DNA from 4 places in the Paenibacillus sp. FSL W8-0919 genome. Region 1 is predicted to be linked to each of the others. Evidence: riboswitches for the same ligand, from Rfam matches in the RefSeq annotation. Region 1 holds a riboswitch; each other region holds the start of a gene.

Evidence for each region. A riboswitch is a leader RNA that binds a small molecule or an ion and turns the genes downstream of it on or off. The one in region 1 is predicted to bind cyclic di-AMP.
Region 2: another riboswitch for cyclic di-AMP. It lies ahead of NST44_RS17770 (C40 family peptidase); the one in region 1 lies ahead of NST44_RS04650 (C40 family peptidase).
Region 3: another riboswitch for cyclic di-AMP. It lies ahead of NST44_RS08840 (histidine kinase); the one in region 1 lies ahead of NST44_RS04650 (C40 family peptidase).
Region 4: another riboswitch for cyclic di-AMP. It lies ahead of NST44_RS07245 (APC family permease); the one in region 1 lies ahead of NST44_RS04650 (C40 family peptidase).

What each region holds. Positions count from the first base shown of each region.
Region 1 covers NZ_JBBOPV010000001.1:1,090,615-1,098,665, forward strand. The annotation lists gene NST44_RS04640 (M1 family metallopeptidase) at 1-1,584, shown strand, start outside; gene NST44_RS04645 (hypothetical protein) at 1,596-2,423, shown strand; cyclic di-AMP (ydaO/yuaA leader) riboswitch at 2,761-2,900, shown strand; gene NST44_RS04650 (C40 family peptidase) at 2,905-3,378, shown strand; gene NST44_RS04655 (GNAT family N-acetyltransferase) at 3,759-4,259, shown strand; gene NST44_RS04660 (c-type cytochrome) at 4,420-4,776, shown strand; gene NST44_RS04665 (4a-hydroxytetrahydrobiopterin dehydratase) at 4,892-5,206, opposite strand; gene NST44_RS04670 (hypothetical protein) at 5,315-5,608, opposite strand; gene motA (flagellar motor stator protein MotA) at 5,798-6,598, shown strand; gene motB (flagellar motor protein MotB) at 6,582-7,397, shown strand; gene rluF (23S rRNA pseudouridine(2604) synthase RluF) at 7,501-8,051, opposite strand, start outside.
Region 2 covers NZ_JBBOPV010000001.1:3,887,131-3,895,181, reverse strand. The annotation lists gene NST44_RS17785 (AraC family transcriptional regulator) at 41-907, shown strand; gene NST44_RS17780 (2Fe-2S iron-sulfur cluster-binding protein) at 1,127-1,516, opposite strand; gene NST44_RS17775 (stalk domain-containing protein) at 1,751-3,010, shown strand; gene NST44_RS17770 (C40 family peptidase) at 3,353-3,829, opposite strand; cyclic di-AMP (ydaO/yuaA leader) riboswitch at 3,833-3,966, opposite strand; gene NST44_RS17765 (glycoside hydrolase family 28 protein) at 4,338-5,906, opposite strand; gene NST44_RS17760 (helix-turn-helix domain-containing protein) at 6,148-6,990, shown strand; gene NST44_RS17755 (glycoside hydrolase family 43 protein) at 7,054-8,051, opposite strand, start outside.
Region 3 covers NZ_JBBOPV010000001.1:2,033,990-2,042,040, forward strand. The annotation lists gene NST44_RS08825 (AraC family transcriptional regulator) at 1-422, shown strand, start outside; gene NST44_RS08830 (RidA family protein) at 496-876, shown strand; gene NST44_RS08835 (TrkH family potassium uptake protein) at 1,076-2,464, opposite strand; gene NST44_RS08840 (histidine kinase) at 2,457-3,143, opposite strand; cyclic di-AMP (ydaO/yuaA leader) riboswitch at 3,276-3,428, opposite strand; gene NST44_RS08845 (cation:proton antiporter) at 3,601-4,833, opposite strand; gene NST44_RS08850 (DUF421 domain-containing protein) at 5,028-5,642, shown strand; gene NST44_RS08855 (VOC family protein) at 5,697-6,509, opposite strand; gene NST44_RS08860 (helix-turn-helix domain-containing protein) at 6,584-7,360, opposite strand; gene NST44_RS08865 (hypothetical protein) at 7,435-7,785, shown strand; gene NST44_RS08870 (YybH family protein) at 7,733-8,051, shown strand, end outside.
Region 4 covers NZ_JBBOPV010000001.1:1,667,736-1,675,786, reverse strand. The annotation lists gene NST44_RS07260 (carbohydrate ABC transporter permease) at 1-288, opposite strand, end outside; gene NST44_RS07255 (ABC transporter permease) at 314-1,291, opposite strand; gene NST44_RS07250 (molybdopterin-containing oxidoreductase family protein) at 1,703-3,766, opposite strand; cyclic di-AMP (ydaO/yuaA leader) riboswitch at 4,341-4,523, shown strand; partial or broken gene NST44_RS07245 (APC family permease) at 4,692-6,519, shown strand; gene NST44_RS07240 (amino acid permease) at 6,814-8,051, shown strand, end outside.

The DNA of each region.
Region 1 (8,051 bases):
GAGAACGGCTATGGGTCGATGAAGATTACGAACGTGAAAACGACCGAGGGCCTGGGCCTGACGCAACGACTGCAGTTTGTTCAGCCGGATGACGGGAACATCAAAGATCAAAGTCTTGCCAAACTCCGGTTGCCCAAGCCTGTAAAAGGCGGAGAGAGTATAACCCTGCATTTGGAGTTTGAGGTAGAGCTGCCGAAGATTTTCGCGCGCATGGGCCGGACCGAGGATTTTGTCATGGCTGGCCAGTGGTTTCCCAAGATATCGGTATACGAGCCTGCCGGCACGCGGGAAAGAACCCAGGAAGGCTGGAACTTACATCAGTATCACGGCAATTCGGAGTTTTACTCGAACTTCGGCATCTATAGCGTTCGGATTCGTGTACCCGAGGACTATATCGTAGCCGCTACCGGGTTCCCGACCAAGCCTGCGCAGAAAGCAAATGGCGAGAAAATTTACCAATTCTATGCGGATGACGTGCATGACTTCGCCTGGGCCGCCTCGCCGAACTTCGTGACGGCGGAAGAGGCTTACTCCGCTCCGGGTATCCCTGGCGTCCGGATCAAGCTGTACCTTGATCCTGCTCATAAGGATTTGAAGGAGCGTTATTTTGATACAGCCAAAACGGCGCTGTCCTCTTTCGGCAAATGGTACGGCTCCTATCCGTACTCCACATTATCCATCGTTGTCCCGCCTTATTCCGGCAACGGTGCAGGCGGCATGGAATACCCGACGCTCGTCACCGCCTTCGGAGCCAATAACGACTCGCCCGGATATGAGCTGGAGCGGACCGTCATCCATGAAATCGCCCACCAATATTTCTACGGCATCGTAGCCAATAACGAATTCGAAGAGGCATGGCTGGACGAGGCCTTTGCTTCCTATGCCGAGGAGAAGGTCATGGAGAAGCAGTACGGAATTACATCCAATACCGCAGCGCAAGGCGCATCCATTACGTCGCCTGAACCGCTTAAGATGGAGTCCTGGAAATACAGCTCGCATGAAAATTACGCACTCAACGTCTATACACGCGGCAAGCTGGTGCTCCAGGGCATCGAGCGACAAGTCGGATCCAAGACGATGGATAAAATCATGATGACCTACGCCAAAAAATTCCGCTTCAAGCATCCGACAACGACGGACTTCCAGAAGGTTGTTGAACAGGTTACCCAGTCCTCATGGCAGTCGTATTTCGATCAGTACGTTTACGGCAGCCAAATGGCTGACATCGCGATCGACCAGATCAAAACCAAAAATAAAGGCTCACAAGCGCACCCACAGTTTGTTTCGACCGTAAACATCACGAGCAAGGGCGGCGATGTTACCGATGTGCCGATTGTGTTCGCTTTTGAGGATGGCAAGCTTGTTGAGCGAACATGGAGCGGCAAGAACGGCAAAGTAACTTATACGCTGGAATACCATACACCGCTCGCCTGGGCCATGGTGGATCCGAAATATACCATCATGCTGGAGAATAAACACATGAATAACTATATGAAGGCTGGCATGGATCCGAAAGTCGTTACACGTTGGAATCTCGGTATTACCAAGCTCGTGGAGACGCTGTTCGGCAGCATGTCGTGGTGAGGGGGGAGCACATGAAAAGCTATGCAGGCCAAGGCTGGATCAGTGTTAAAGATCAATTATACGTCTCCATTCTACTGTTCTTGTACCGTCTTCTCTGGGGCTACTGTCTGTACAGGCTCGTGAAATCCGCCGTCGTCCCGCTTTTGATGCGGTACCCGGATCCGGCTCCTAACGAGCTGAGCCGCCTCCTGTTCTTCTATGAGGGCGAAATGAGCTTGTCACTCAGCAATACGGTTCATACCTACGGCTGGATCCTTGCCGCTCTGCTCCTCGTCCGCATGGTGCTTACCCCGCTGATTCGCGCCGGCATCTTCTACAACCTCCACCAGGAGGCCCGTGGCGAACGCGGTCTGTTCTTCTTCATCGGCATGCGGAAGCATTGGAAATCGGTAACGGTGTTCTATCTCATCGAGCTTGTTCTTACGGTTGCCCCGGGTTACTGGATCATTCCCAAGGCTCTTCCGGCACTGCTCGGCTCCATTCAGGAGCCTTCCCAGCTGCTCCGGGTGCTGCCTTACGTGGCGGCCTGGTTCCTCTATACCTATGTTATTCGCCTTGTGCTGCTGTATATGCAGTTCGGGCATACCGGAGAGCTCGGTATGATCGCATCCGTCACGGCGCTCATACGCAAGCTGGGAACGGCCGTACTGCTGTCCATTACTGTTGGTGGAGCCGCATTTGTCATTCTCTTGCTGTTCAGCTCGGCGTCCCTGTTCTGGGCGGGATTAATCGGACTCATCATTCAGCAAGCCTCCTATTTCCTGAACGGGCTCTTCCAAATATGGGGAATTTCTTCCCAATATCATTTATGGAGAGCGTCCGTAGCTTCAAATCCATAACGGTTACAAAAGTTACATTTCATTAACAACCATACATCGTTTAAATGTGGTAAAAAGCTTGTAACCGGAAGCTAAAGCAGCCTCCGAAAAGGATAGATTTCGAACGATAACTTCTACATCCAACCGGAATCCTCAACGTTCCCCTCCCATATTTATACAAAATCCCTGTCCCACTTCAATGTGGACAGGGATTTTTGTTAAAAAAACAACTTTCCTCGTTTGCCAAATTGTTAATACTCTGCTAAAATAACGAATATGTTAGTAACAACTTTGTCATTTTTATTGTAACTATTGTCATCATGTTAACATGTTGGAACGTCATATTGGGTTCATCGACATCTTTTAAAAGCCGAATTCCCGTCTTCATACGGGAAGCGGGGGATCCGTTTTGGGTGAATTGATCTCGCTAGAGAGGGATCATAGGGGACCTTCAACCGAACCCTTAAGCTAACCTCGCAGGCAATGGAAGGAGCTTTTTGTTTTGAAGAAGAAGTTAACAGCCATCTCTTTAGGCTTGGCCCTTGCGCTCACGATTGGAACCGGTAGCGCTTTCGCGGATTCCAAGTTGAATACCGTTATCAAACCAACCATCGGTGTCTCTTATAAAACCGGCGGAACCACTACAAAGGGTTTTGATTGCTCCGGATTCACCAGCTATATTTACAAGAAGCTGGGCCTCACCCTGCCGCGCACTTCTGCAGCACAATACAAGGTAGGTACCGCGGTATCGAAGAGCAACCTGAAGGCCGGGGATCTCGTATTCTTTAATACTTCCGGCAGAGGCGTTTCCCATGTTGGCATTTATGTCGGTGGCGGGAAGTTCGCCCATTCTTCCTCCTCGCGCGGCGTCATCGTTAGCCCGCTCAGCCAGAGCTACTACGCGAAGCGTTATGTAGGCGCGAAGAGAATCATGAGCCAAAGCACGTACAAGTCCCTTGCCGTGAACTACAATTAATTGACTGTACCGTAATTTTTCTGAATGTCCATAAGCCCTGGAGCATGAGATGTGCCGATCTCACCCAGCGGCTTTTTTTCTATAATTTTTCGTCTATACCTCTATAACGTTTCTGGCCATGGAAAAGTTCTATGTTTTTCGGAAAATCCAAAAATATTTTTTCCATTCTGTATGCTCAAAGCCACCAACAAGATTCGGCCAATCCGAGCGCTTACATTTTATTTACCCTTCCAGAATTAACCTAAACAGCAATACGAATAAACAATCGAAAATTTTTTAGCTTCAGTTTCGTTTCCCCCTGCGCTATTATCTTTGCAATCCCGCTCAGCAGCATGTATTCTCTCTCTAACGGAATTGTTTTGAATGAGAGGAGTATTTAGATGGAGGCGAATTTACCCTCGTTTCATACCGTGGTCATGCAGGAAGCCCATGCCGCTGAAATTTGCACCTGGTCCTATCCCCCGCCCTATAATATATATGGCTTTCTTCCTTGGGAGCAGATGAAGGGACTAGGGGTGGAATTCGGGGATCCCGGCATCCGCCTGCAGCAATACCTGTCCGTGCTGGATGAGCAGGATCAGCTCTGGGGGTTTGCCCAGCTTTTCCCTATGGCAGGCGTTACGCGTCTAGGCCTGGGCATGCGGCCTGATTGGTGCGGCCGGGGAATGGGTAAACGGTTCGTGCAGGCAATTGTGGATGAGGCGAAGCGGCGCCGGCCTTCGGACGAGATTGATCTTGAGGTGCTTACCTGGAATGAACGGGCTATCCGGACTTACCGGAAGGCTGGCTTTTACATTGCCGATACGTACGAACGCCTTACGCCGACGGGCATGGCGCCTTTTTATTGCATGGTGTATGACCCGATGGCCAATGAGGAATAGTAGTCTTGTCTATATGAAAAAGTACAATTTTGTGTACTTTTTATGAAGGCAGGCTTGAACATTGCTTTTTTTGTCACAACTGGCTATGATGTGTAAGGATGTTGGTTTATAATGAAGACAAGTGCAAAAGTGCAGTATACATAGAAAGGACGATATGACGATGCAAAAATGGATCATGAGCGGACTGTTCTTCGTCGCATGTGCGTTGGCTATTGCGCTGATGTTTACGCTTCCAGGCAAGGAGCAGGTGGCGCAGGAAGAGAAGCCAACCATGCCGGAGGTTACTTTGGATGCCGCTGCGGCTGAAGCTACATTGAAAGCCAGCTGTATCTCCTGCCATGGCGATCAGCTCCAGGGCGGTGCAGGTCCGGCTCTGAATCAAGTAGGCGGACATATGGATGCGAACGCAATCTTTAACGTAGTTACCAAGGGACGTAAAGGAATGCCTTCCTTTAAGGATCAGCTGAAGCCTGAGGAAATTGCAAACATCGCGCTCTACCTTGCTGAGAAAAAATAATCCATCAGCTCTTATTACGCAAAACACGCTTGGATCCCCAGACTGCTGTTTGGATCCAAGCGTGTTTTTTAATTCTCGGGCCTAACGCTTCTGCAGCTGCCCGAATCTACATTGCCTATTCCGGATCCTTCAGATCCTTGGATCGGCTCTTCTCATAAACTTCGTTAAATTGCTGGGCCTCCTTGATGTCGACGGCCGTTATTCCGCCGTCATCCCATGACGTCAGGCGCAGCGTCACCGTTTTATAATCAATGGTGATGTAGGGGTGATGTCCGAAAGCTTCCGAAATCGCTGCCACCTCATCAACAAAGGCGATTCCCTTCATGAAGGAGGAAAAGGTGTACTTTCGTACAATCCATCTCCCCTGTTCAAATTCCCAGCCTTCAAGCTTCTCTAGATGAGCCTCCACTTCCTGCTGCGTATAAAGCATCATTATATTCCTCCCCGAAAAAAACCTTTCATAAGCCGATTGTTACGTCCTTAGGGCTTCTTTCCATCTATTTTATTCCATGCTTCATTCCTTGATAACCTGCCTGGCTTACACGAGCGCTACGAATGCCAGCTCTTCCTCACCGATCAAAATATGTATCCGATGATTCATCCGATCATGCATGACAACCCCGCTGCCGACCGTAATGACCGGCTCTGTGCCCAAGGCATAGAACAGATCCTCCGCCAGCGCCTCATGAACCTCGGCCTGCTCGGCATCCTCCAGCCTGCCCCAATCCTCCGGATCCATTTCAAAGAAGACATAGCTGTCAGGAATACGCCCAACGGCTTCCGTTAATTCGGTCAGAATTTCGCCGTAATCCCTTCCGTGCTTTACGCCCATCTCCATCACTCCTTCCTGCCATGCTAAGCTTCGATTACTCTTCCTTCTATTATACCGGAAATTACAACTAAAAAAAAAAGCCCGATCTGACGATAAATAGGATAACGCCCCGTAAAGGCGCGCGGTTCGCCGCAAGAGCCGCTAAAAACGAATGGATTCGTTATTTATTTCTCACGGATGAGGTGTAGCATGGAAATTTCAACACTTATAGGTTTGATTCTCGGGCTTATCGCGGTGCTGGTGGGCATGATCCTCAAGGGTGCCTCCATCGCGTCTTTGATTAATCCGGCAGCTTACTTAATCATTCTTGGCGGAACTGCCGCAACTTTATTCATCGGTTTCCCTCTTTCGGAACTGAAGAAAATTCCCAAGCTGATCAAAATGACCTTTGTGAAGCAGCAGCTGATGGACAAGACGGATATGATCAAGCTGTTTATGGAATGGGCTTCCATCACTCGCCGTGAAGGATTGCTTGCCCTGGAAACCAAAGTCGAAGAAATTGATGACGGCTTCCTGCGCAATGGCATGCGGATGATCATCGACGGCAACGATCAGGAATTCGTCCGCGACGTGCTGATGGAAGACATCAATGCCACCGAAGAGCGCCATCGTTCCGGGGCTTTGATCTTCTCCCAGGCCGGTATGTACGCTCCGTCGCTCGGGGTTCTCGGCGCTGTTATCGGTCTGATCGCAGCCCTTAGCCACATGGAAGACATGGGCGAGCTGGCCCACGCGATCGGTGCTGCGTTCATTGCCACCCTGCTTGGTATTTTTACAGGTTATGTTATCTGCCATCCGATTGCAAATAAACTGAAGCGTCTGTCGAAACGCGAGGTGGAAATCCGCCTTATGATGGTCGAGGGCCTGCTGTCCATTCAGTCGGGTGTGTCCACGATCGCCATTAACCAGAAGCTGTCCGTGTTCCTGACACCGTCCGAGCGTGCTCAGCTTGATGAGAGGGAGGCTGGTTCTAGTGAGCAAGAAGACTAGACACGAGCCGCACGAAGAGCATGCTGATGAATCCTGGCTTCTCCCTTATGCCGACTTGCTGACGCTCCTGCTTGCGTTATTCCTTGTGCTCTACGCCATGAGCGCGACCGATGCGCGCAAATTCCAGGAGATGAGCGAGGCCTTCAGCATTGCCCTAACGGGCGGTACCGGCGTGCTGGATTACAGCAAGACCCAGCCAAGCGACGATCCCCCTGATGTTAAGGATCATAAAGCGACAGCACCCACCATTCCCGCACCGACTGCCGACCAACGACGGGCTGAGCTGATGCGTCAGGAGCAAGAGGAGCTGGAGCAGCTCAAGAAGCAGATCGATAATTATATTAAAAATAACGGGCTGACCTCCGAGCTAAGCACCAAGCTCAACCATTCCCAGCTCGTGCTGACGATTCGCGACAACGCGCTGTTCCCGTCAGGGGAAGCTGTCGTGAAGCCGGAGGCCCGCAAGCTGGCTGAGGCCATCTCGCAAATGCTTCAAAAGTTCCCGGATTATGAAATTATCGTATCCGGTCATACCGACAATGTTCCGATCTCCAATAGCAAATACCCGTCAAACTGGGATCTGAGCTCGGACCGCGCGCTGCAATTCATGAAGATATTGCTGGCGAACTCGTCGCTGGATCCGAAACGCTTCATGCCGATCGGCTACGGCGAATACCATCCGATCGCGGACAATGCAACGGCTGCAGGCCGGGCGAAGAACCGCCGGGTTGAAGTGTCCATTATCCGGAAATATCAGGACAGCGCAACCTTTACGAGTGTCGACGAAGCCGGCAATTAGCCGCCGCAAGTCCCTATAAATGAAACAACCGATTCGCTTCTGCCAAACAGACGAATCGGTTGTTTTTTTGTATCTCCGGTACTTCCAGCGTATGGTATTTCCTCTACTCCAGCTTGTAATTCAGCAGCTTGCCAAGCTCCTGCTTCTCCGCAGGGGTCAAATCCCGCCAAGTGCCTACCTTCTGCTCCCCGAGAAGGATGTTCATAATCCGGATCCGTTTGAGCCTCCGAACCTCGTAGCCAAACGCGCTGCACATTCTCCGAATTTGCCGGTTCTTCCCCTCGGTTAGAATAATGCGGAATACCCGCTCCGAAATCCGGGTGACCTGGCAGGGCAGCGTCATCTCGCCTAAAATTTTGACGCCGCTGGACATCCCCTTCAGGAAGGCCGGGGTAACAGGGCGGTTGACCGTCACGATATATTCCTTCTCGTGCTTGCCCTCGGATCTCAATATTTTATTGACGATATCCCCGTCGTTGGTTAGCAGGATTAAACCCTCGGAATCCTTGTCGAGCCGCCCGATTGGAAAGATGCGCTCCTTATGGCCTACGAAATCGACGATATTGCCTTTGATATGCGATTCCGTCGTGCTTGTAATGCCTACCGGCTTGTTAAGCGCAATATAAACGTGCTGCTGCTTCTTCTCCTGCAGCG
Region 2 (8,051 bases), 2.8 Mb from region 1:
AATAATGACAGGAAGTTTCGCTTTGGGGAGGGACAACGACGTGCCGAAGATTGAAATATCACACAGCAGAAGCGATCAATTCCGATTCAAGAAAAATCCACAGCTGCTCTTTGCCGGACAGGTCGTGGATGAAGACTTCTTTTACGGTCCGCCGCAGATCCATGATTTTTGCGAAATTTTGTATGTCGTGGAAGGCCGCGGCGAATTCAGGATCGCGGGCAAGGTGTACGAACTCCGGAAAGGAGATGTGGCCATCTACAATCCGGGTGTGCCGCATGAGGAGAAGTCGGCAGGAAGCAGTCCCTTTAAAGTCATCTATTGCGGAGTCGATTCCCTGCATATCGAGGGCGTTCCTCAGGGAATGCTGCTGCCTCCGTACGTGGAGCCGGTTATTTCATGCGAGAAGTACGCATACAAGGTAGAGAGCTATCTTTCGGACATCATTCGAGAATGCGATTCTCAAATTCTTGGCTATGAAACGCTGAGCACGAATTTGCTTATGTCGCTGATTACGGTCATTTACCGGATTATCGACGTAAAGCACCAATTCCAGGCGTTGAAAGGAAAGCATGAAATTGCGCTGAGAACCAAGCAATTCATTGATGCCAACTACACCCAGAGCATCAGTCTGAAGGACATCGCCGACACGCTGTATGTCAGTCAGCACTATTTATCCCATCTATTCAAAAAGGAGCTCGGCGATTCGCCCTTCAACTACTTAATCTCCAAGCGGATTGAAGAAGCGAAGCGTCTGCTGTCGGATTCCGATGCCCCCGTGCACGAGATTGCGTCGCAGGTCGGATATGGGAATGATAAGTATTTCTCCATGCTGTTCAAAAAAATAACCGGGCAGACGCCATCCTCCTATCGGGAAAGTCAGCGGCGGCAAGCCCAGTTGACGGAATAACGCCGGCAGGCAGCCGCTAAGATGCGGCTGCCTGCTTGACGTTTATGCGGCGAATGCGGCCGCCAAGCGCAATCCCGTGACGAGGATTGCCGGCTTCCCCCGCCGACAACGGACTCGTGCCGAGGCACGAATGGTCCTTGTAAGCGAGTCTCGAGCAATCATTAAAATTTATTAGACGAGGGACGGTCACTTTTGAACCCAAAAGGTACAAATATTCTACTAAAAATAAGGGGCATGCTTAATCTTGATCGGGCCGACCGATTCGATCCGGCTTTGGCAGCCAAGCCGGTACCCTTCCTCGAGCTCTTCGGGGTCCAGCCTCTGTTCCTCCGCCTGATTCGGTGACGACAAATGCTGGACACCAACGCTTACATGGCATCGGCAGCGTGCGCACGTGCCTCTTTTGCAAAAAGAGTTCCAATCCACATCGTTCCGCTCGGCCAGATCCAGCACCGTCATCCCAAGCACGGGAGCAACGCTCTTGTGAACCTCCCGACCGGAAAGCTCGATGAGCTTGTCGGGAACAGCCTCCTCCAGCTCCTGTCCACCGGATGCAGACGGATGACCGGCCGAATGGCTATTCTTTTTACTCCTCCAGAATTTAAACACGATATATCCTCCTAAAATGCCTGGAACTATTCACTCCATTTACGCTTACCATTATACTCGAAAGCCGGGCTATTCTCACACCGTCTATACGCAGACATCATTTGAAAACCGCTCTATTTATTTATTTTGTATTCTACCAATATTTTGCTATACTATCATTGCTGTAAACCGTTTCATAGATTCATTTATCTTTCATAGAATGTGGGGGAGATTATTATCGGATACTCAAAACGATTGGGAAAGCTGGCCGCCGCCTCCCTGCTCTCTTTGTCGCTGCTCGGAACCGCGGCTGATCATCATCCAGCCCATGCGGCACCAACCATTTCCGTTCTGTTGGATGATGTTCCGCTTGCGTTCGATGCGGCTCCGCGAATTGAGAAAGGCGTAACCTACGTGCCTTTCCGGGCTGTGGGCGAGGCACTGGGCATCGACATCAAATGGAACAGCAAGACCCAAACCGTGCAGGCGGTAAAGACCGGCAACGATAACACAACCGAGGTTCAGCTCAGAGTCGGCAGCACCACCGCCGTGGTGAATAAGAAGAACGTCAAGCTGCCCGCAGCGCCGATCATGCGCGAAGGACGCGTGCTGATTCCGCTCAGCTCGTTCAGCAGCCAATTCGGGGCTTCCGTAAGGTGGAATCAGGCAACGCGCACCGTATCGCTCAAATCACCAAAAAGCAAAATGCATCTGCGGGCCTTCTATGCCATTGAATCCTTCAAGGAGCGGGATATTATTCAATGGATGAATTCCGTCGCCTTTGGCTGGAGCCGAATTGACCGTAACGGCGAATTCACCCTTCAAGGGGTTGAATACCGCATGCCGGAAGCCGCCGGAGACATTACGCCCCAGACACTTGTGGCCGATGCGGAAGGACAGGGCATTAAGCCCTATTTGATGGTATATGCACTGGACGGTAACGGCGAACTGACAAAAATGATGAGCGACGCCTCACTGCGGATGAAATCGATCGACGGGATTACCGCCGCCGTTACGGACAATGGGTTCGGCGGGGTCGTGCTGGATTTCGAAGGATTGGGCTTCAAGCTGGATGCCGCCTCCCAGCAGAAGCTGCTGAACCAATACGTGAAGGACCTTAGAGCTGCCTTGCCGAAAGGGACTGCCCTGTCCTTGGCCGTACCTCCGTTAAACAGCGCCTATAAAGGCTATGATTACAAAACGCTTGCATCGATTGCCGACGATCTGATTATCATGGCATACCAGTATCACCCGGTTGGCACCAAAGACCGGAAGCCGGAACCGAACACGCAAGTGCAGCAGGCTATTCAGCTTGCACTTGATGCCGGAGCCCCTAAGGACAAGCTTCTGCTTGGAATTAGCCTGGGCAGCGAAACGGAGAACTCCATCGACGACAAGCTTGGTCTGGCCAAGCGCTATCAGCTGAAAGGTGCGGCATTGTGGCGGCTCGGTATATTCAGAGTCTACGGTGATGATATCGAAGGCGCCATGAACGAAGCGGTGATCAAAGAGTGATCCGTAATTAAAGGTTGAAGCGTGGATGAGTCCATCCTTCCGATCATCACTACACAGGCTGCCGGTCGCTATGGACCTGCAGCCTGTTCGCTTGTTCAATGCTTCCGTGATAACCGAGCATCTCTGACAGCCATTGAAACGACACAGGCTATGAATTAGCCGATGCCAATCTTCCACATGGCCGGCACAAAAAAAGATGACCTCTGTCGTATACAGAGGTCATCATCAAGACTTATGTATGTATTCGGTGCAATCACTGAAAATCGATCATAGAATTCCTTACCAGGACTTGCAAGACGATCATTGTGCAGAGAGCTGGATCAAGACCAAAGATGAGCTGATCTAGCTAACACTTCCTACCAGCTTCGCATATTCCTCTTGGCTTAACACCCGGCGTGCGGTAACATAACGTGGCTTATAGTAAGAGTCGCTAAGCTTGCTGATTCGAACACCCTTGCTGCTTGAAGCATGTGCGAATTGCCCGTCTCCAATATAAACGCCAGCATGTGAAATTCCCTTGCCGTTCGTGTTGAAGAATACCAGATCACCGACACGCAGCTCTTCCTGGTCTACATGCACGCCTACTTGGGCTTGTCCTTGGGAAGTGCGCGGAAGGTCAAGATCAAAGTTACGGAACATATACAGAATAAATCCGGAGCAATCAAATCCGCTTGTGGTTGTTCCGCCCCACTTGTACGGTGTTCCTACTAACTGCTTCACTTGCTGCTGAAAGTTAGGCTGCTGATCGGCAAATGCTGTCACGGCACCGGAAGAAAAAATGATTGCGGATCCTAGCAAAGAAATGACCAATTTCTTCAAAATATATTCTCTCCTTCGATGCCTACGGAGTTAGCTAAGGGTTCGGCTGAAGGTCACCTATATTCCCTCTACTACAAGAATAATTCACCCAGGACGGTTCCCCCGTTTTCTCTAGCGAAATTCGGCAAAATTCATTAACATTTTGTAACCCTTTCTTAATATAGTATACAAGCTAGCAAACTGTCAATAATATCCGATAAATCTATCGTTTTTTAGATATCGCCGTCGAATCGAAAGAGTTTTAACAGTGTTTTTACTATATGAAAGGTCACATAGTCATGACATTTATGTTAAAATTGTTTCCGTTTTCTAAGTGCGGCGAAAAAACCTCCATGCAAGAAGCCGACACCTAGGGGGCCGGCTCTTGTTCTAGCAAATTCATCGATAGAACAAGCATTTGCTTCAGCCATTTTGCAGCTTTCAATGCGTACCTCCTTATCATATTGAGATTGCAACGGTTATAATTCGATCACCTCCCTTCTAAACCTTAATGCATCCAACAGCAAAGCTACTTGATCACGACCTCCTCCGGTTCCACTTCAGAAGAAATCATAATCTGTCCTGCCCTATCGGCATGCAGCCCCGAGCATTCGATTTGCCCGGACCGTTCCCCGGTAACCACAAGCAAGCGGTCATCCAGCGAGTCGCTTTCCCCCTTGACGTTCACCACCTGTACATTTCGGCTCTGGTGAAAGAGAAGGAGCGGATTTTCCTGATTGCGAAGGACCATGTCCTGAATCGTCAGGTTCTTTCCATTGCGGCATACAATGCCTTCCCGACTTGTGATGGCCGACCGCATCACCGTCACGTTCTCCACCGGCATCTCCGGCAGGCCGTTGATGAGGAGCGCAGTATGCGCGCCGCTGCAGACGATATCCTGAATAACAATATTGCGGAACACGGGGGTTTCCTCGGTAACGGGGAGCATCGCTTCCGCTTGGTATTCGCCGGAGCCGGCTTTCCCTTCGTAATATAAATTGAAGGAGATGGCATCCCCGTCGATCTCCCGCATCCGTATCCGTTCGATGAAGATATTTTCGACCACGCCGCCGCGTCCGCGGCAGCTTTTAAACCGGATGCCGATATCGGTGCCGATGAAGGTGCAATCGGATACGTGCACATCCTTGATGCCTCCGGACATTTCACTGCCGACAACGATCCCGCCGTGGCCGTGATAAACGGTGCAGTTCCGGATGCTGATGCGCTCACTCGGCTTTCCCAGCAGGCGCCCGGCTTCATTTTTTCCGGACTTCAGACAGATCGCGTCATCTCCTACATCAAACGAGCTGTTTTCCACGGTCACGTATTTGCACGAATCGATGTCCAGTCCGTCCCCGTTCTGGGCATACCATGGATTGCGGACGGTAATGTTCTGAATGGTAATTTGCTCCGATGCCCAAGGATGCAGGCACCAGGCTGCGGAGTTTTGAAAGGTAGGGCCGCTGAGCAGAATCCGCTTGCAGTTTCTCAAGCTGAGCAGATTGGGTCTCAGATAGTCTCTGACAGACTCATAATCCTGGGGATTCCGGCTGCCTGTTTGTTCGATCCGGGCCAGGTTCTCCATCCCGTCCCGGGCAGCCGGCGTTGGCCACCACAGTCCCCCGTCATCCACGACGCCGCCGGGATGAATTAATCGATCCCACTGGCTTTCCGTCAGCTTCCCTTGCTTAACGGGCCTCCAGGCTTCGCCGCCTCCGTCAAAGATGCCGCTGCCGGTGATTGCGATATCCTCCAACCCTTCTCCATCGAGCGGAGACTGGCAGCGGAACATCTGCCGGCCCTCATAAGCAGACATCCGGATCGGATAAGCTTCGAATTGCTTGCTGAACATGACAAGCGCGCCGGCAGAAGCGTGAAGCTCAATCCGGCTCTGCAGGGTTAACGGACCGGTGTGCCAGATCCCCGGAGGGATGACCACCTTCCCCCCTCCTGCCTTTGCGCAAGCTTCGATTGCTTGATGAAATGCCAGGGTATTGTCGTAAACGCCGTCTCCTACTGCGCCATAGTCTGTGATCATTACTGTGTATTCCGGGATTACAGGCAAGTCGGGACATATTGCTTCTTCTGTTTGTTTCATGCTTACCTCCGCTTTAGTAAGTTTCAAGTTTGCTTATTCGATTGATACCGCATGAAGATGTAAGCGCTTATAAAAAATGCTGCCGATTGCAGCCAAAGCCCTTGAAGATCGGCTGCAGCCATGATATATAAATTTCTACGAACCCAACTAGCCGTATCCGTTGTCTCCGACCTGTTCAGGTATATCAGGCTTCACGAATGACAATAGAATCGGATCCGCGTGTGCAAAGGAGTTAGAGAGAATGAATGACCGGCTGCAGCCCAAGTACCACATAGGAGAAGATGATTTCTCCATCCAATACATGTCACGAAACGGTTCCAGCAGCATGCCCCGTCCGCATGAGCATCCCTACTTCGAGCTGTATTACTTGCTTAATGGAGAGCGGGTATACTTCATGGACCATAATGTGTTTACCGTCAAAAAAGGGGATATGATGATCGTGAACCCGCATGATCTGCATTCGACGGCAAGCTCCGATAAGCTGATCTTCGAGCGGGTGCTGATCGGCTTCTCCCGAAGCTTCATCGAAGAGGGCGATGCCGGCGTCGCCAAGCTGCTCGATCACGGGACATCCAGGCTGGTTCGCATTCCGTTGAAGCATCAGCCCGACATCGAACGGCTGCTCCTCTCGATGCTCGCAGAATGTCAATCCGGGCAGGCACATTACGGCTCGTTGGTTCGCTCGTGGATGAACGAGCTGCTCATCCGCCTGCACCGGATCGAGACCTCGCTCCAATCGCTGCCCCCAGAATATGAGCATCCGATGCACCAGAAAATTTCGGAGATCGCCCAGTATATCAAATCCAACTATCATGAAAGGCTTACGCTCGATCAGATCGCCAAGCAGTTTTACATCAGCCCTTCCTATCTCAGCAGAGTGTTCACCAAGCTGACAGGCTTTCACTTTCGCGAGTACCTGCAGGTGGTACGGATTCGTGAAGCCCAGAAGATGCTTGTGAGCAGCCGGGATTCCGTACAATTCATCTCCGAGCAAACCGGATTTGAGCATATTGCCCACTTTAATAAAACCTTTAAAAAAATCGCAGGCACGACGCCCCTTCAATACCGTAAGCGCCATGGATAGCCTCAGGGCCGTTCGGGTTGATCCAATGCCGGGTTCCCCGTCTAGGAGCAGCCCTTCCAGCTTCTATTTCTCTCCTCTTCCAACCCGGAACCAGTCGATATCCGCATACCCTCTGTCTAAGTGATCCTCTCGGCTCGCCGCAAACAATCCGACCTTCGCTCCGACCCAGTGACCCTTCTCCGCTTGGAACTCCTTATTCCCGCACGGGATGAAAGGACTGTCAGCAGCGGCATAATCGAAGCGGCATTTAGCGCCAGGATGAACCGTCACCCGCAACGTTACCTTCCCTTCGCTCAATCCACCGGACCACACAATATGTTCCGCCTGGTCGTTTCCTTCGGCACGGAGGAGTTCCATGCCGGATCCGTCCTCCTTCATCCGAACGGCTGCATAAGCAAAGGTTCGCCCGAATATGATCAGGCCCGCATATTCACCGGGCTTGAGTGCCGTTCCGTCCACCCTCGCTTCAGCTTGAAATACTTCTGCCGGGAATTTCTGCATCAGCAAGTGAGGGGCAGCGTAGATCGTGCGGGTGGACTGGTTATCCGGCACCGAGAAGGCAAATAATCGCAAATGGCTCTCCCTCTCGAATGCGTACCAGGCCGGATTGGGATTGGCCTGCCATTGCCACTGGAGGCCAAGCTCAGCTCCTTCGAAATCGTCCGAGTCATCCGGCGCCTGAATCGCATGCTCCCCGCCGACGTTTGGCTTCGGATAACGAAGAACCGGTTCGCCGATCCCGTCCCCATTCGCATCGATACCGATCTGCGGCCAATCATCGACCCAGCGCATCGGCTGCAGATGAGTGATTCGCCCGTATGCCCCTTTGTCTTGAAAATGCATGAACCAGCATTCGCCCGAAGCGAGCTCTACCCAGCCGCCCTGATGCGGGCCGTTAATCGGGCTATCGCCTTGATGCAGTACGATTTTATCCTCGTAGGGGCCAAAGACCGCAGTCGATCGAAGCACGGTCTGCCAGCCCGTAGATACACCCCCGGCGGGAGCAAATATATAATAATAGCCATTCCGTTTATACATCTTCGGACCTTCCATCGTTGGAT
Region 3 (8,051 bases), 940 kb from region 1:
CGCCGGCACAATTCTGGCAACAATGCCACGCCACTGGTGAAGTAGAGCGACTTGCTGCTAATGCCGGCAACTTGCCCCGTTTTTTGAGTCCGGATTCATACAAAGTACATGGGATTTGCAGCTACAAACATACAGGAAATGATACCTTTCCGTATATGCTGTGTGCCTTTAAAAGCGAAACCAGTAACACGAATGGATATTCTACCATAACGATTCCTGCACAAACATGGGCGATCTTCCCCTCGGAACCCATTGCTTGGGATGCGTTCGGTGGAACCATCGAGACGTTGTACCGGCGATTTTATACGGAATGGCTCCCAACGTCAGGCTATGAGCAGGTGGATGGAATGGAATTGGAAATCTACGGCGAAATAGCAGGGCTACATTCCGTTGAACTGTGGTTCCCCGTAAGAAAAGTCTAGAGCACTCTTCCGATTTTGAGCACGAGTCCTTAATATGCTATGCAAAAATATGGAACAAAAGGGAGATGGGATGATGTTGAGAAAATTTAATCCTCCAGGAATGGCCTCTTCAAACATTTATCATCATGGAGTTGAGGTCACGTCTTTCCAGCGCATGCTGTTCATCTCCGGTCAAGTGGGTGTAGGTCCGGATGGAGTTCCCGGCAATGATATTCGGCAACAAACGGAGTTGGCGATCAACAATTTATATAAAGTTCTTGCCGACGCAGATATGGATGCAAACGATATCGTAAAATCCACGATCTATTTAACGGATGAAAATCTGCTTGGTGCCTTCATGGAGGCGGGGGCAGGTTCCTTGCCTACCCCTCCCCCGGCGACAACGTTAGTTATTGTCAAAGCTCTCGCTTCGCCGGATTTGCTCGTTGAGATCGAAGCCGTCGCGGCGAAGTGATGCTCTCGTCAAGGGAAAGGGGAAGGAAGATGAGCTATTCAGCGGATCAGACTGCCGAGGAAGCCGTCCCTTCTTCATTAAAAGAAACGGATTAATACTAGTGCAATAAGGAGGATGCCGATTTCCGGCATCCTATTTTTAGTGTGTTTAACCCTTGATACAGAGAGGCGGAAGGTTATTATTAATTCTTGTAGGTTATCTAACCGATCAGCACATGATCTTCCGCATACCCGATTTTGGAGGAGCGTTTTTTCTGAGCCAGCGCATAAGCGAGCGTTAATGGACCCAGCCGCCCGGCAAACATCGTGACAATCACAATGAATTTGCCGGCAGGAGACAGCTCACTCGTGAGTCCCATAGACAACCCGGTTGTGCTGAAGGCCGAAGTCGCTTCAAAGAGAACCTCTAGAAAATGCTCCTCCAGCATTCCCTCGGATACCGTGAGCAGGAGGGCAACGACAAGTACGGCTACCAATGAACTCATAACGACAGCTAGTGCGCGCAAGACCGTTTCAATCGCAATTTTGCGCTGGAAGGCATGGACTTGGCCGCCGCCACGGAAGGTTTGGATGGTTGCCAGTATGAGTACCACAAGCGTATTGATCTTGATGCCTCCCCCTGTTCCGCCTGAGGCTGCTCCGATAAACATCAGAATGATGATAATGAACTGGGAAGCCGCCAGCATGCTGCTGATGTCAATCGTGTTAAACCCGGAGCTTCTTGGGGTCATGCCCTGGAAGAATGCTGCGAGCACCCGCTCGCCTCCGTTCAAATGCCCGAAGGTAGCCGGATTCCAGCTTTCCAGTACGAGAATCGCTGCAAAGCCGAACACGCATAGGATGCCCGTTCCAAGAATGACAATCTTGGAGTGAAGGGACAGCTTCCTCCAAGAGCGCTTGCGGAACAGATCGACAACGACAATATACCCGAGTCCGCCAATAACAAAGAGCAAGACAATCGTTATGTTGACGACAGGATCGCCGACAAAGGAAGAGAGACTGTCCGACCAAAGGGCAAAACCGGCGTTGTTGAAGGCAGAGACGGAATGAAAAAGTCCATAATAGAGTGCTTGTCCCCAGCCGATCTCATGCCATCGAATGGCGAGGAGAATCGTTCCGAGCGTTTCAAAGGCAAATGAGATCAGCACCATATACAGGGATAGTTTGACCAGTCCCTGTGCCGATGTGGAGTGGGTCGTTTGTTGAATCATGAGACGCTGCTTTAACCCGATTCTTTTCCCTAACACGATGGCAACCATGACACCAAAGGTCATAAAGCCCAACCGGCCGGTTTGAATCAATATCATAATGATGACTTGGCCAAAGGTTGAGTAGACGCTCCCGGTATCCACGACAACTAGGCCATTCACGCAGATTGCGGAAGTGGCAGTAAATAATGCATCCAGCAGTCCTACGGATGTACCGCTGGCGGAGGACAGTGGAAGCGCGAGCAGCAAGGTACCGATCAAGATTAAGATGGTAAATACGATCAGGATGAGCTGAGGGGGGCTCATATTGCTTTTTTGTTTGTTGATGAACATTTCGATTTTGCTGGGAGCGGATCGTTGGGTTGTTGCGTTACTATCCATAATCCTTCTCATGGTCAAGGGGTGTTGATGCTTGACTTAGGAAAAACGAAGTGTCTGCGACTTTCCCCTGACTTACCTTTAAATACTTGAATTCCCGATCGGTTTTTATACGCAACAAACCGGTTTCGAAATCCGTATTCAGTTCCTTGAAGAACAGCCCCTCCGCGACAACGTCCCCTTCGTCTTCACCTTTACGGATCAGATATAGTCCATCTTTGCTGACAACCGTAACCGGAATTCCACGCTCGTGAGTCTCCACGATGTGTTGATCCATTCGCTGCACAGCCACGATGTGCAGATCCGTCTCGCCGATTCGATTAAGCAGCTCATTGACGAATGAACCCTGTGTGATTTCCTGCCACCGTGTTTGGCCGGATTGTCCGATGACCAGCTGCGTTATCTGATAATGCTTGGCGGTCTCGGCGATGATGTCCGAAGCTTTATGACGATTATCATTAGGCTTGGTGATGAACGAAGCTCCATATTCATCGCAGATGGTTTGCCAAAGGGCCATGAATTTTTCCTGCTCGAGATCGAGTTCATCCACAGCCGAGGGAATGACGCTCATCACATAGAGGGGACATTGCAGTAGTTTGGCGAGCTCGCCTCCTCTCCGAATCAGCCGTTCGCCGTTCGGCCCATAATAAACACACACCATAATTTTTTCATGATGTATCATGAATGCATCTGCTCCTTTCTGATCAAGCGGCTTGAGTCTTCTGAACCCAAGGAAAAAAAGCCCGGTAGCAGAGACAATCTGCTTCCAGGCTTTGGACTGTGTTCCGAATAAACAAGTCAAAGTTGCACGGGCGTTATCTCTCGAGACGCTGACGAGGTTAGCTGTCGGATTCGGGTCTGAGAGTCCCCGTTCTTTCCGGCTTGGAAAGAATTCACCCCTGAAGCCGTTAGCGGCTTCGCTGGTTCCCCCGCTCCCCAAGTGGTGGGGATTAAGCGATCAATAATATAAGATTATCGTAGTATATACTAAGCTAGGTAGATCTAAATGTAAACCTTGATCCCGAAGTGTCATGTGACGTTATTGAAACGATGCAGCTTAATCTATACTTAGGTATTCTACGCGAGTTCCCTCGCGAGGTTTCGGACTTTCAATAAATATTCGATCTTGCTCTAGTTAGTTATTCGGTCTCCTTGACGGGATTCGACAGCTTAAGCTTGGTAACCAACGGTTTTATCGTCAGCCCCTGTGCAAGAAGCGAGAACAGGACGACGCTGAATGTAAGGACGAGGATATCGTCGCGCCCTTCGAAGGAGGCGGGCAGGCTTAGCGCAAGTGCAATCGATAAGCTCCCTTTTAAGCCGCCCCAATTCAGCAGAGCTTTCCAGGATGACGGAAATTTCCGCAGGAAGCTCAAGCTGGTATAAACAGCGACCGTTCTTCCAATCAGCACGATAATGATGGAGGCGATAATCAGCGCCCATTTATCCGTGAAATCGATATGCTTGATTTCTAGGCCGATCATAAGGAATATCAATGAATTGGCAACCAGGGTAATGACATCCCAGAACGAATTGATATTCATCTTCGTGGTTTCGGACATCCCGATCCGGCTGCCGTAGCTGCCGAAGATCAAGCCGCTTACGACGACGGCGATAACTCCCGAGACATGAAAGTGCTCGGCAATAAAGTAGCTTCCGAAAAACAACAACATCGAAAAGGCAATCTCCAGCGGATAATCGTCATAAAAACGAATGAGCTGTGAGAACAGAAAGCCGAGGATGGCTCCAATCGCAATCCCTCCCAAGCTAAACTGAAGAAAGAGCCAGATCCCGCTGCCTATGCCTGCCCAGCCCATCTCTATATAGGAGAGCAAGTATACGGATGAAATTTGGAATAACACGACGGCGATGCCGTCATTGAAAAGCGACTCCCCTTCGATGATGGTCACCATTTTCTTGGAAACACCAAGGGATTTGAAGATGGAGATTACGCTAATCGGGTCCGTTGCGCTCATAAGCGCTGCAAAGGTAAAAGCTACAGGTAAAGGCAGTCCCATGATTCCATACATCGCCAGTGCGATAATAAGGAAAGATAGAAAGGTTCCGCCGATCGCCAGAGCAACCACCGGCTTGCTCTGCTGCCGTAAGTGGGAGAAAGGAAGCTTTAATGTGGCGTCGCCAAGCAGGATAGGCAGAAACAAGGAGATGATGATCGCCTGGAATACATTGGATTGCGTAATAAAAGTTTCGGCTTCGTCCAAAACGGGAATATGCAGCAATCCGAGCAGCAAACCTACCACAACGAGCGCAATCGAATAAGGCTGGTTTACTTTTTTGGCCAATGCGATAACCCCCATCGATATCGCAAGCAAAATTAACAATTGAACGAAGATCTCATTGAAATGATGCATAGAGCACCCCTCGCCTCAGGATAATTTTTTCAGTCATTGATTGTATCCGAAATTACGCGATTCGCAAACCAAAATAATGGGGAAGAGAGGGACTAGTTAAATATTATCCATCAAAATGAGTAAGGGCATGCATAAGATGGTTACTCGTTGACCAAAACATAAGGGAATCATTGAACGATTGAGGAGACAAGTCTATGAATGAGCTATGGAATGAGATCTGGAAATCCCTTATTTTAATTATTTTTGGAATGCTGGTGCTCCGCATATCCGGTCGAAAATCAATCTCCCAAATGACCGTACCCACAACCATTACGATGATTTCCATCGGAACGATCATCGTTCAACCGATCGCCGAAGAAAACTTAGTTCTGACCTTTGCAGCGGCTCTGGTCTTTATTCTGGTTCTCATCCTGGTCGAATTTATGCAAGTGCGTTGGAGCCGTTTTGAGAGGTGGATAAAGGGACCAGCCGTTATCGTTATAGAGAATGGGCAGCTTCAATTGCAGAATATGAAAAAGCTAAGGTTAACCGTGGATGCGCTTGAGATGAAATTGCGGCAGCAGGGGATATCCAAACGAAGTGATGTGAAAACGGCTACGATCGAGCCCAACGGACTGCTTGGTTATGAACTGCAGGATTCCGCAAAGCCGGTAACCTTATCACAGTTGGAGGATTTGCTATCTCAATACTTTACCGGAGCAGGTACAGGACATCCGGCTGTTGAGCCAAAGACTCCTGATCCGGAGGTTAATTTGTTTAGTGAAATCAAGGCAGGAAACGAGCACGTAAATAATAAGCGGCTTCAGTAAAAAAGGCATTCCCTGCTTCAGGGAGTGCCTTTTGGCTTATCAAATTGCTTGCAATTAACAGTCCTCATAACACCATATGTTAATTTGGTTACCGTACAGATCGTAGGTGTGGAACAGTACCAGCGTCTTGGGATTCCCGGCGAAATCCGTAACATGCCAGCCCTGTTCTTTCAAGCGATTATGGGTTTCGAAGAAATCGGCCTTTTTTCGGATCACCCAGTACGGCCGTGCAGCGACCGTCAGCCTGTCCTTGGTGTGATCGGGACGGGCAGTCTCAAGGTAGACCGGCGCGCCTTCGTTCGTCATGATCACGATCGCGGAAGTGCCGTCCTCGCTAATCCGTTCGACCTTGCCGCCCAGATTCGTCTCATACCACTGGATCGCATCCTCCAGATTATCGACGCCAAAGCGGGGGATAGCCTGAAATGGAAAGCGTGCCGTAGGGGCCTTGGCAACCCATTCCTCGGTCCCGGGTTCGGGCTCGATCGCTGTTAATCGGTTGCCGACCGGGTCGTAGAAGTCAAAGGTGCGGTCGAAGGCTCCTTCCGTAATTTCAGTCACTTGGATGTTCTGATTGCGAAAGTATGTATGTACCGCATCCAGGTCGGTTGCCGTAAAGCAAAAACGGACATTTCCGTTCCGGCCCCAATCCACCGCAAAATGGGGATGCCCATGCTCTACGGACTTGATATGAATACAGCCGAGTGCAGGGAATGTCAGGGTGGCCATTTTTTCGACCGGAAAATCTTCCTCGTATGTCACTTTCAAATCCAAGTGCGTGCTGTACCATGTGATGAGCTCCTTGAACCGGTCCCAAGGGGCAATAATAAATCCTCCATCAAAATCATCGAGCTTTAGCGCAGGCATTTACGAAACTCCTCCTTAGCAAGAAAGTTTTGGGAACGAACAAACCCAGTATAAACCTTCAAGTTACTTGAAGGTCAACCCATGGTTGACTGCATGACGGGAATTAATATTTCGAAGGAGTCCGAGTCCTCAAAATGCCGCTCGATCCGTTTGCCGGAAGGCTTAAAGCCGAACTTCTCCAAAAATCGGATCGTCCGCATGCAGATAAAGATATCTTCCCAAGAGCTGTCGACGGAGACGAACAAGGTAGGAGGCAAGGTTTCCAAGTATGCTTCGGGTGGAAGCGATTGTGAACGGCATTTTGCATTAGGATCCCGGCCCAGTTGGTAGCCGACTTCGATCAGAACGCTGGACTCCCGGGAATCCAGGACCCGGATCAGGCCGGTTCCTTGGGGGCGGATGCCTGCTTGACGCAGTTGCTGAAGGGCATGCTCGCAAGCCAGCGAATAGGAATGAACAGGCTTATGGACTTCATAAGGCTGCCATAGCAGGGTCAGGGGTTCGTCCCATCTAACAAGATGAAGACTGCCTGGCCCCGGTTCCATTCCGTTCAGATATTGGCTTGCAATCTGTACGGAGAGAATTCGGGCTTCCGCCTCCCGTCGCCAGCGCTCCAGCAGCCGGGAGCGTGTCTCCTCATCCGATTCAAGGAAACCTCGGATGTCGTTAAGGCTGATTCCCGCTTGACGGAGGCTGTTTACCAGCTTCGCTTCGTGGATTTGATGGTCGCCATAAGTCCGGTAGCCGTTGGCCTGGCGCTCTGCAGGCACTAATATTCCTTTGGATTCATAAAAGCGAAGAGCACTGGGGACGATGCCTGTGCGCTCCGCGAAATCGGCAATACTCATCATACGCAATCACCTGTATTCGGAGGGATTCACTTCGTCCCGTTAGGTCTGTGCCGGAGTATGGGGGACGGCAAGCTGTGAACAAGTCTCATGACGATCATGTTGACATTCTTTCTCTTGATAATGAGCTCGTATTGCTTCATATCTTAGCACGATCCGTAGAGATGCAGACCTGGGATTTCATTAGGAGGCGTAAGAATTTTTCAGAGAAAATAGGTTGTTCCATGATGAGAGCTAGCTTTATATTTATTGGAGATGGGCAGGAGAAGAAGAACATCCGCCGTTATCATCGAATGGAACGAATTGGGCCGAAGGCGAAAGCAAAAGGTTTTGGAAGAGATTTGGCGAGGAGAGAGGAGGAGGGGGAAGACACTTATGGGATACCAACAAGCGCTGGAAGCATACATATCGGCAACGAACACCCATGATTTCGATCAAGTGGTTAAACTGCTGGATGAGAATGCGGTTTACTGGTTCTCGGACCGCAGCTGCGTTACGAAGGACGAGATCCGCGCTTACTTCGAACATGCCTGGGACGTCGTTCGGGACGAGGTTTATTATGCCGAGGACGTGCAGTGGATTGCCGAGAATTCCGGGATGGCGGTCTGTATCTATACCTACCGCTACGAGGGATATGCTCAAGGCAAGTTTACTACCGGCAGGGGAAGAGCGACCAATGTTTTCGTGCGGACCG
Region 4 (8,051 bases), 580 kb from region 1:
CACGATAGCCGTCATCAGAATCGAGGTGGCGGTTCCGACGACCGTCCGGGCGATCGAGATCATAAACCCGTTGATCAGACGCTCATCCTGCAGGATCACCTGGTAATTCTCCAGCGTGAATTGACGCGGCCAGAACGTGATGCCTCCTTTGGAGGTATCCACGCCGACGTTGAAGGAGATCGCCACCGCGTTCCAGAATGGATAGAGCGCTGAGAAGGCCAATAAACCAAGCAGAACGTATATGACGGCAAGCATGACCTTGTCTCCGAAGCTGATTCTTTTTAACATGCTGTACCTCCTAAGCTTGCGAATCTTACCACAGACTGTTGCCGGATCGGCGGGCCATGTAGTTGGCAATCGTCAAGAGCGTGACGCTGACGATGGCTTTGAATAGCCCGATGGCGACAGCATAGGAATAGCGGTGTGTGCCTAGCCCCACGCGGTAGACGTACGTATCGATAACATCGGACACCGGCCTCAGCACCGGATTCGTTGCGAGAAGCAGGATATCCTCAAATCCCGCATTGACCAGGTTGCCAATGGCAAGAATCATGAAAATAATGACAACCGGCATGATGGAAGGCAGCGTAATGTTGAAAATCTGCTTGAATTTGCTTGCGCCGTCGATATCGGCTGCTTCATACAGTGCCGGGTCGATCCCTGCGATGGCAGCCATAAACACAATGGAGTTGAACCCGATTTCCTTCCACACATTCGCCGAGATTAGAATCGACCAGAAATATTCCTTCATGCCGAGGAAGTTAATCGGCTCGTTGATCAAACCTACGCTTTTCAGAAGCATGTTGACGCTTCCATTCTCTGTGGACAGCATCGACATCGTCAGACCGGCCACGATGACCCAAGATAGAAAATGAGGCAAATAGGTAAGCGTCTGGACCGTCCGTTTAAAGAACATATGGCGGACTTCGTTCAGCATAAGCGCCAGCAAAATCGGTGCCGGGAAGCCGATAAAGAACTTTAGCAAACTGATGACGAGGGTATTGCGGATCAGCCGCTCAAACTCCGGCGCGTTGAAGAAGGCTTCGAAATGCTTGAAACCGACCCATGGATTCTCCCAAATTCTCGAGCCCGTAAACAGGTTGTAATCCATAAATCCGGTAATCACCCCGTACATCGGCAAATATGAGAATATGAAGACGAGGATGACTCCGGGAATGACCATAAGCTGGACATCCCATTGTTTCATGAAGCGGCGCAAGAAGCTGGAGCTGTGGATTCGGGGCCCCGGGGTAACCGTTGCCGGCCGCTGTTTCGGTGCAGATTGGGACATGTTGTTCCTCCCGCTTGAAAAATATAGTCAAGGCGCATGCGAACATCCTTGCGACACACGTTAACGCCAGCCTAAGGGCTGCGGTCTTTCGGACTTAAGGACATTCTAACCTTGGCGATGGGGTGAAACTATATAACAAACCCGCGATTTTTTATACTTCTGACGGATGATCGGTACGGACACAGCTTGAAAAAGTATAAAGTCTGCCTGCCCACGGCATAAAAAAAGATGCCGCCTAATGATAGACGGCATCTTGATCTTATCAATTACTTTTTTTGTATCGGTTAAATGGATCGTTTCAGGGCATTGCCCATCGCATTTGAAGCACTGCACCCCGCGCATTCATTTAGCTCCGTACCGCTTACGGCATTCGCGCATATTCCGATATCGGGGAGAGGCCTCCCCTTCGGCTTATGTGCGCTTGATCTCGACAACGGTCGAGAAGAAGGTTGCCCCCTCACCCATGTCTGCCAGCCTGTCCGGCGTAAGGGCATTGGCCCGCTGCTTCCGGCCCTCGCCTTCCCACCAGAGGCCTTGGCTGACCACGGTGCCCGGCAGCATCTTATCCACCACTTTGGCGCGAGCCTCGTAGGTTCCGCGATCGTTGAACACAACGACCGGATCGCCGTCGGCAATCCCGCGCTGCTCCGCATCCTCGGGATGGATCTGGAGCGTCGGCTCCTTCTCCATCTTCTGATGCTTCTCGACATTTGCAAAGATCGAGTTCAGGAAATTGTGGTTCGGCGGAGAAATGAACATCAGCGGATACCGGTTCCCCCGTCCGCGCCGCACCCCGTCATAACCTTCCTTCAGCGGCACATAGGTCGGCAGCGGCGGAAGTCCGGCTTCCGCCAGTCTGGCCGAATACAGCTCGATCCGTCCCGAAGGGGTCGGAAGCCGGTCCAGGAAGCTCTCGAGAGGCGTCATGTCCAGCTTGACATGGCGCTCTGCCTTCAGCCTGTCCAGGGTCACTCCGTTTAAATACGGATTATCGGGATTATCAAGCGCACGGGCAATCATCTCTTCTTCCGATTCCCGGAAGGCTTCTTCCTCAAAGCCCATTGCCCGGCCGAGCAGGGAGAACAGCTCAACATTGCTCTTGCTTTCCCCCTGCGCCGGAATAACCGGCTCCTGAAGCTGAACGTATTGGTGCCAGTAGGAGGCGTACAGGTCCGTGCTTTCAAAGGAGGAGGTGGCCGGCAATACGATATCCGCATACTTGGCCGTGTCCGTCATAAATAAATCGTGAACGACCGTGAACAGATCCTCCCGTGCAAAACCCTCTTTCACGCGCTCCGTATCCGGAGCAACCACCAGCGGGTTGCTGCAGTAGACGAATACCGAGCGGATCGGCTTCTCGGTCATGGCCAGCGCTTCCCCGATCCGGTTCATATTAATCGTGCGCGCACCCGGGTTCGGCCGCAGATCCGGCCGTTCCAAAGCCTCGCTGTTCATGCTGTTGTAGCCCCCGTTTGATTTGGCGGCCCCGCCGCCCCGCTTGAGCCACTGCCCGGTCAGCGCCGGCAGGGCCGCAATGCTCCGTACCGTCATGCCGCCGTTATCATGATGCTGCAGACCGTTGCCGATGTGAATGTAAGACACGCCGGCACGGCCATACAGCTCGGCCAGCTTCGCCACATCGTCGGCCGGAATGCCCGTTACGGAAGACACGTATTCCGGCGTGTACGTCTTCACATGCTCCCTCAGCTCCTCATGGCCGATCGTATAACGTTCCATGAACGCCTCATCCACCAGCCCGTCCCGGAACAGGACGTGCATGATCCCGACGGCAAGCGCGGCATCCGTACCGGGATACAGCGGAATGAACCAATCCGCCCATTGGCCGGTCTGATTTTTATGAACATCGATGACGACGACCTTCGCGCCCCGCTTGCGGGCTTTTTCGGCGAGCACCACCTGATGCATGTTCGTGCTGACGATATTGCCGCCCCAGACGATGATCACATCGGCGTTCACCGTGTCTTCAGGGACCGTCCCCCCGTTGAAGCCCATGACCGATTTCCAGCCTTCGTTTCCGGCCGAATTGCAGATGGACTGCTTCAGCTTGCTGGCCCCCAGCCTGTTGAAGAAGCGGCGGTCCATGCCGTCTACGCTCAAGATGCCCATGTTCCCGTAGAAGCTGTAAGGCAGGATGCTTTCCGGACCATCCGATGCAATCAGCGCCTTGTACCGGTCCGCGATTTCCCGGATCGCCTCGTCCCAGCTGATCCGCTCAAATGAGCCGGCACCTTTCGGGCCGGTCCGGCGCAGCGGATAGAGCACACGCTCCGGATGGTATACCCGGTGAGCCATATTGCGCACTTTATTGCAGATCGCGCCTTGCGTGATCGGATGGTCGGGGTTGCCTGTAACCTTTACGATTTTCCCGTTCTCTTTATGCAGCAGCAGGCTGCAAGTATCCGGACAATCCAGCGGGCAAACCGCCGGAAATACGCCGTGTTCCTGATGAATCAATTTGTCCTCTCCCCCTTGTGCTCCAGCCTCTTTCGTATCCCCTTATCTTAAAAAAAATCAGCCTTATCGTAAAGTCATACATTTTTTTCTAAAGATGTGATTCACCCCTCGAACTCCCGGGTATATTTCTATCAAGAGCAAGGATGAGAAACCCAGACCCTTTCTCCTCCTCGCCATATCATGGACCACTCCCAAAAATTCGCCATGCATGTATCTCCTCCCCCGAGATACGGCATGGCGAATTTACATTACGGCCGGCTCAAGAAGCGGCCGCGAATGCTCTCTTCGGCTTGCTTCTTCGATAGGAGCATCCTCTTTTATCTGCACGCCTACCTTTTCCCCTCACCGCGTTTTCTGCTTTCCCTACCGCGCTTTCAGTTTCCAAATCTTCGCATTCAGCGATTTATTGCGTAAATCTGCAAAATAATGATCCCGCGAAAGTCCGTATCCCATGTAATCGCTTACTTATGGATCATTCGGTTCCTTACTGCCGAAAATAGCGGCAAAAGGCCGTTTTACAATCGAATGCCGCAGGCGTAATATACTATTCAGATTTCAAATCCAATATAATCTCACAGTTGATTCGCCGAATTTCCAGAGAGGAAAATGGGGGAACCGAAGCGTATGCCTGCCGATGCGGCAGCCATACTATGGGGTGAATCCTGAATAACCGCGGCCGGTCCCGCGCGGCATCAGGTAGGGCGACTCTCGCGCCCGAATCCGACAGCTAACCTCGTAGGCGTTAATGGGAGGGTTGTGAACTTGTGCAAAAAACACAGGCTCTAACCTGTGTTTTTTCTATGCCAAAAATCGAAATGGAGATGCATCCCATGCCCGGCCCTTGACCATTCACCCAAGCCACATAGCTTTATGCTTTTTTGGGGAAAACGACCCAAAATCCAAATCGAATCGGTGGTGAAACACGATGCTATCTTCCATCAAGCGCTTCCTCATCGGAAGACCGCTTAAATCCAATGAATTAGGCGATCAAAAATTGAATAAAACCAAGGCCCTGGCGATTTTGTCATCCGATGCCCTGTCATCCGTCGCCTACGGCCCCGAGCAAATCCTGCTGGTGCTGATGACTGTCGGCGCGGCTGCCTATTGGTATTCCATCCCGATCGCCATCGGCGTTCTCGTCTTATTGCTGGCGCTGATCCTATCGTACAGACAGATCATCTTCTCTTATCCGCAGGGCGGTGGAGCCTATGTCGTGTCGAAACGGAATCTGGGCATGTATCCAGGCCTCGTTGCCGGAGGCTCCTTGCTCGTCGACTATATCCTAACGGTGGCGGTCAGCGTATCGGCCGGTACGGATGCGATTACGTCGGCTTTTCCCGAGCTGCGTCCCTATAATGTCGGAATCGCCGTACTGTTCGTCCTGTTTCTTACCGTGCTGAACTTGCGGGGCGTGACGGAATCCGCCTCGATTCTGGCCTATCCGGTCTACCTGTTCGTACTGGCCTTGTTTATTCTGATTGGCGTCGGTCTCTACGATATTGCAACCGGCCACGCTTCGCCGGAGCTGCACACCAAGATCGGCACGCCCGTCGCCGGACTGAGCCTGTTTCTGCTCCTGCGGGCGTTCGCTTCAGGCAGCTCCGCGCTCACCGGGGGTTGAAGCCATATCCAACGCCATTCCGAACTTCAAGGAGCCTGCACCGAACAACGCCGCCAAAACCCTGGCCGCGATGGGCTCCCTGCTCGCCCTGTTATTTTCGGGAATCGTCTTCCTGGCCTATTATTACGGGGTCAGTCCCAGCGAAGAGGTGACGGTTGTCTCCCAAATCGCCGAGCATACCTTCGGCCGGAACGCGCTGTATTATTTCATCCAGGGGACCACGGCGTTAATTCTGATCCTGGCGGCCAACACGGGGTATTCGGCATTTCCTCTGCTGGCCGTCAACCTGGCGAAGGATAAGTTCATCCCGCGGATGTTCACGGTCCGGGGGGACCGCTTGGGGTATTCCAACGGCATCATTATCCTCGGTCTTCTGTCCATCGTGCTGATCCTGGCCTTCGAGGGCAAGACCGAGCATCTGATCCCGTTGTACGCCGTCGGCGTATTCATTCCGTTTACCTTGTCGCAGACGGGGATGATGGTGAAGTGGCTTCGCGAGAAGCCTCAAGGCTGGCTCCCCAAGCTGGTCATTAACACGACGGGAGCCGTTATCAGCTTTGCGGTAACGTTGATCTTTTTCCTCACGAAATTCGCCCAGGTGTGGTCGGTGCTCCTGTTTCTGCCGCTCATCATCTGGATCTTCACCCGGATTCGGAATCACTATGAAGCGGTCGCCGATCAGCTCCGGATTACGACCTGCGAGCCGGCAAAGCCGATCGAGGGCAATATTATTATCGTACCGGTAGCCGGCATTACGCATGTGGTGGAGAACTCGCTCAATTATGCCAAATCACTGTCCGCTGACCAAATCATCGCCGTTTACGTGAACTTCGAACGGGAAGACCAGATTGCTTTCGAGGAAAAATGGAAGAAGTGGCAGCCGGACGTCCGGCTGGTGACGCTGCATTCGCCATACCGCAGCATCATCTCGCCGCTCACTAAATTCATCGACACGGTACAGCGCAAGGCCAGCGAGTCCGACTACCAGGTGACGGTCGTCATTCCACAGTTCATTCCGAAGAAGGGGTGGCACAACTTCCTGCACAATCAGTCGAGCTTGCTCATTCGCGCTCATCTGCTTTACCGGCGGGATGTTATTCTTACAACGGTTCCTTATCATTTGAAGAAATAGCTGCAGCCCGGACCCATGGCGGGGACGGGCTTTTTCTGCCTTTGCATCCGGTTCGCTTCCCACATCCGCTCCCAAGCGGCTGATGCTGATTCTTCTGAGATGGATTGGGAAGAGACTGGTAATTTACCGAAGGAAAGCGTACGCGCATGGCCGCCAACACCTTCGACATAGGCTTTTTTCTGGGGACAGGCAGCCTTAGGCTTTCAAAGCGTCTTATTTTTCTTTATAATGTCGGAATGGATGGGTCATGCATCGGGGAAATCTATCTAAATAAACATCTAGGAGACTCCATTTATGAGCTTGAAACACAATCTGCTTCGCAAGAAGCCGATTCCGTCTTTGACAGGCGGAGAAGTGCGTTCCGCATTGAAGAAACAGCTCGGCGTCATGGACTTGATCGTCCTTGGCGTCGGTTCTATTGTGGGAACGGGAATTTTCGTATTAACCGGCGTGACGGCCGCCACCCATGCCGGTCCGGGACTGATCTTGTCATTCCTCCTGGCAGGGCTGGTATGCGCCTTCTGCGCACTATGCTATGCCGAATTCGCCTCCACCGTGCCGGTAGCCGGCAGCGCGTATACGTACAGCTACTCCGCCTTTGGGGAAGGCCTCGCTTGGCTGATGGGCTGGGATTTGCTCCTGGAATACGGCTTTGCAAGCGCCCTCGTATCCAGCAGCTGGTCGGGATATGTGCAGAGCATTCTGTCCGGGTTCAATATTCATCTTCCTGTTGCCATTACAAGTGCCTTCAATCCTGCGAAAGGCACATACGTGGATGTGCCGGCGATCGTCATCGCGCTGTTGATTACATGGATCGTATCCCGGGGAGCGAAGGAATCCACCCGGCTCAACACCATCATGGTATATCTGAAGATAGCCGTCATCGTTCTGTTCATCGGTGTCGGAGTTTTCTACGTGAAGCCGGACAACTGGACGCCGTTCCTTCCGTTCGGCATCGAAGGGGTCATGACGGGGGCGGCCATCGCCTTCCTCGCATATATCGGCTTCGACGTCATCGCCACAGCTGCGGAGGAAGTGAAGCAGCCTCAGAAAAGCCTGCCAGTCGCCATATTAGGCTCTCTGCTTATCGTTGCCATCCTATACATTGCCGTTACGGCGGTATTAACCGGCCTTGTGCCGTATCATCTCTTGAACGTGAAAGACCCTGTCGCCTTCGCGCTGCTGTATATTGAGCAGGACTGGATGTCCTACTTCATCTCGCTCGGAGCCCTCGCCGGCCTGACCACCGTCCTCATGGGGGTATTGTTCGGTCAATCCCGGCTGCTGTACGCACTCGGTCGGGACGGCTTGCTCCCGAAACGGATGAGCTCGGTCAATCCGAAGACGAAGTCGCCCGTATTCAGCACTTGGGTATCCGGCATCTGCATCGCGGCGCTGTCGGGCTTCGTTCCGCTTGGAAACCTGGCGGACCTGGCCAGCATCGGCACGCTGTTCGCCTTTATTACCGTTTCTCTCGGCATCATTGTCCTGCGCAAGACGCACCCTAACCTGAAGCGGACCTTTCGCGTGCC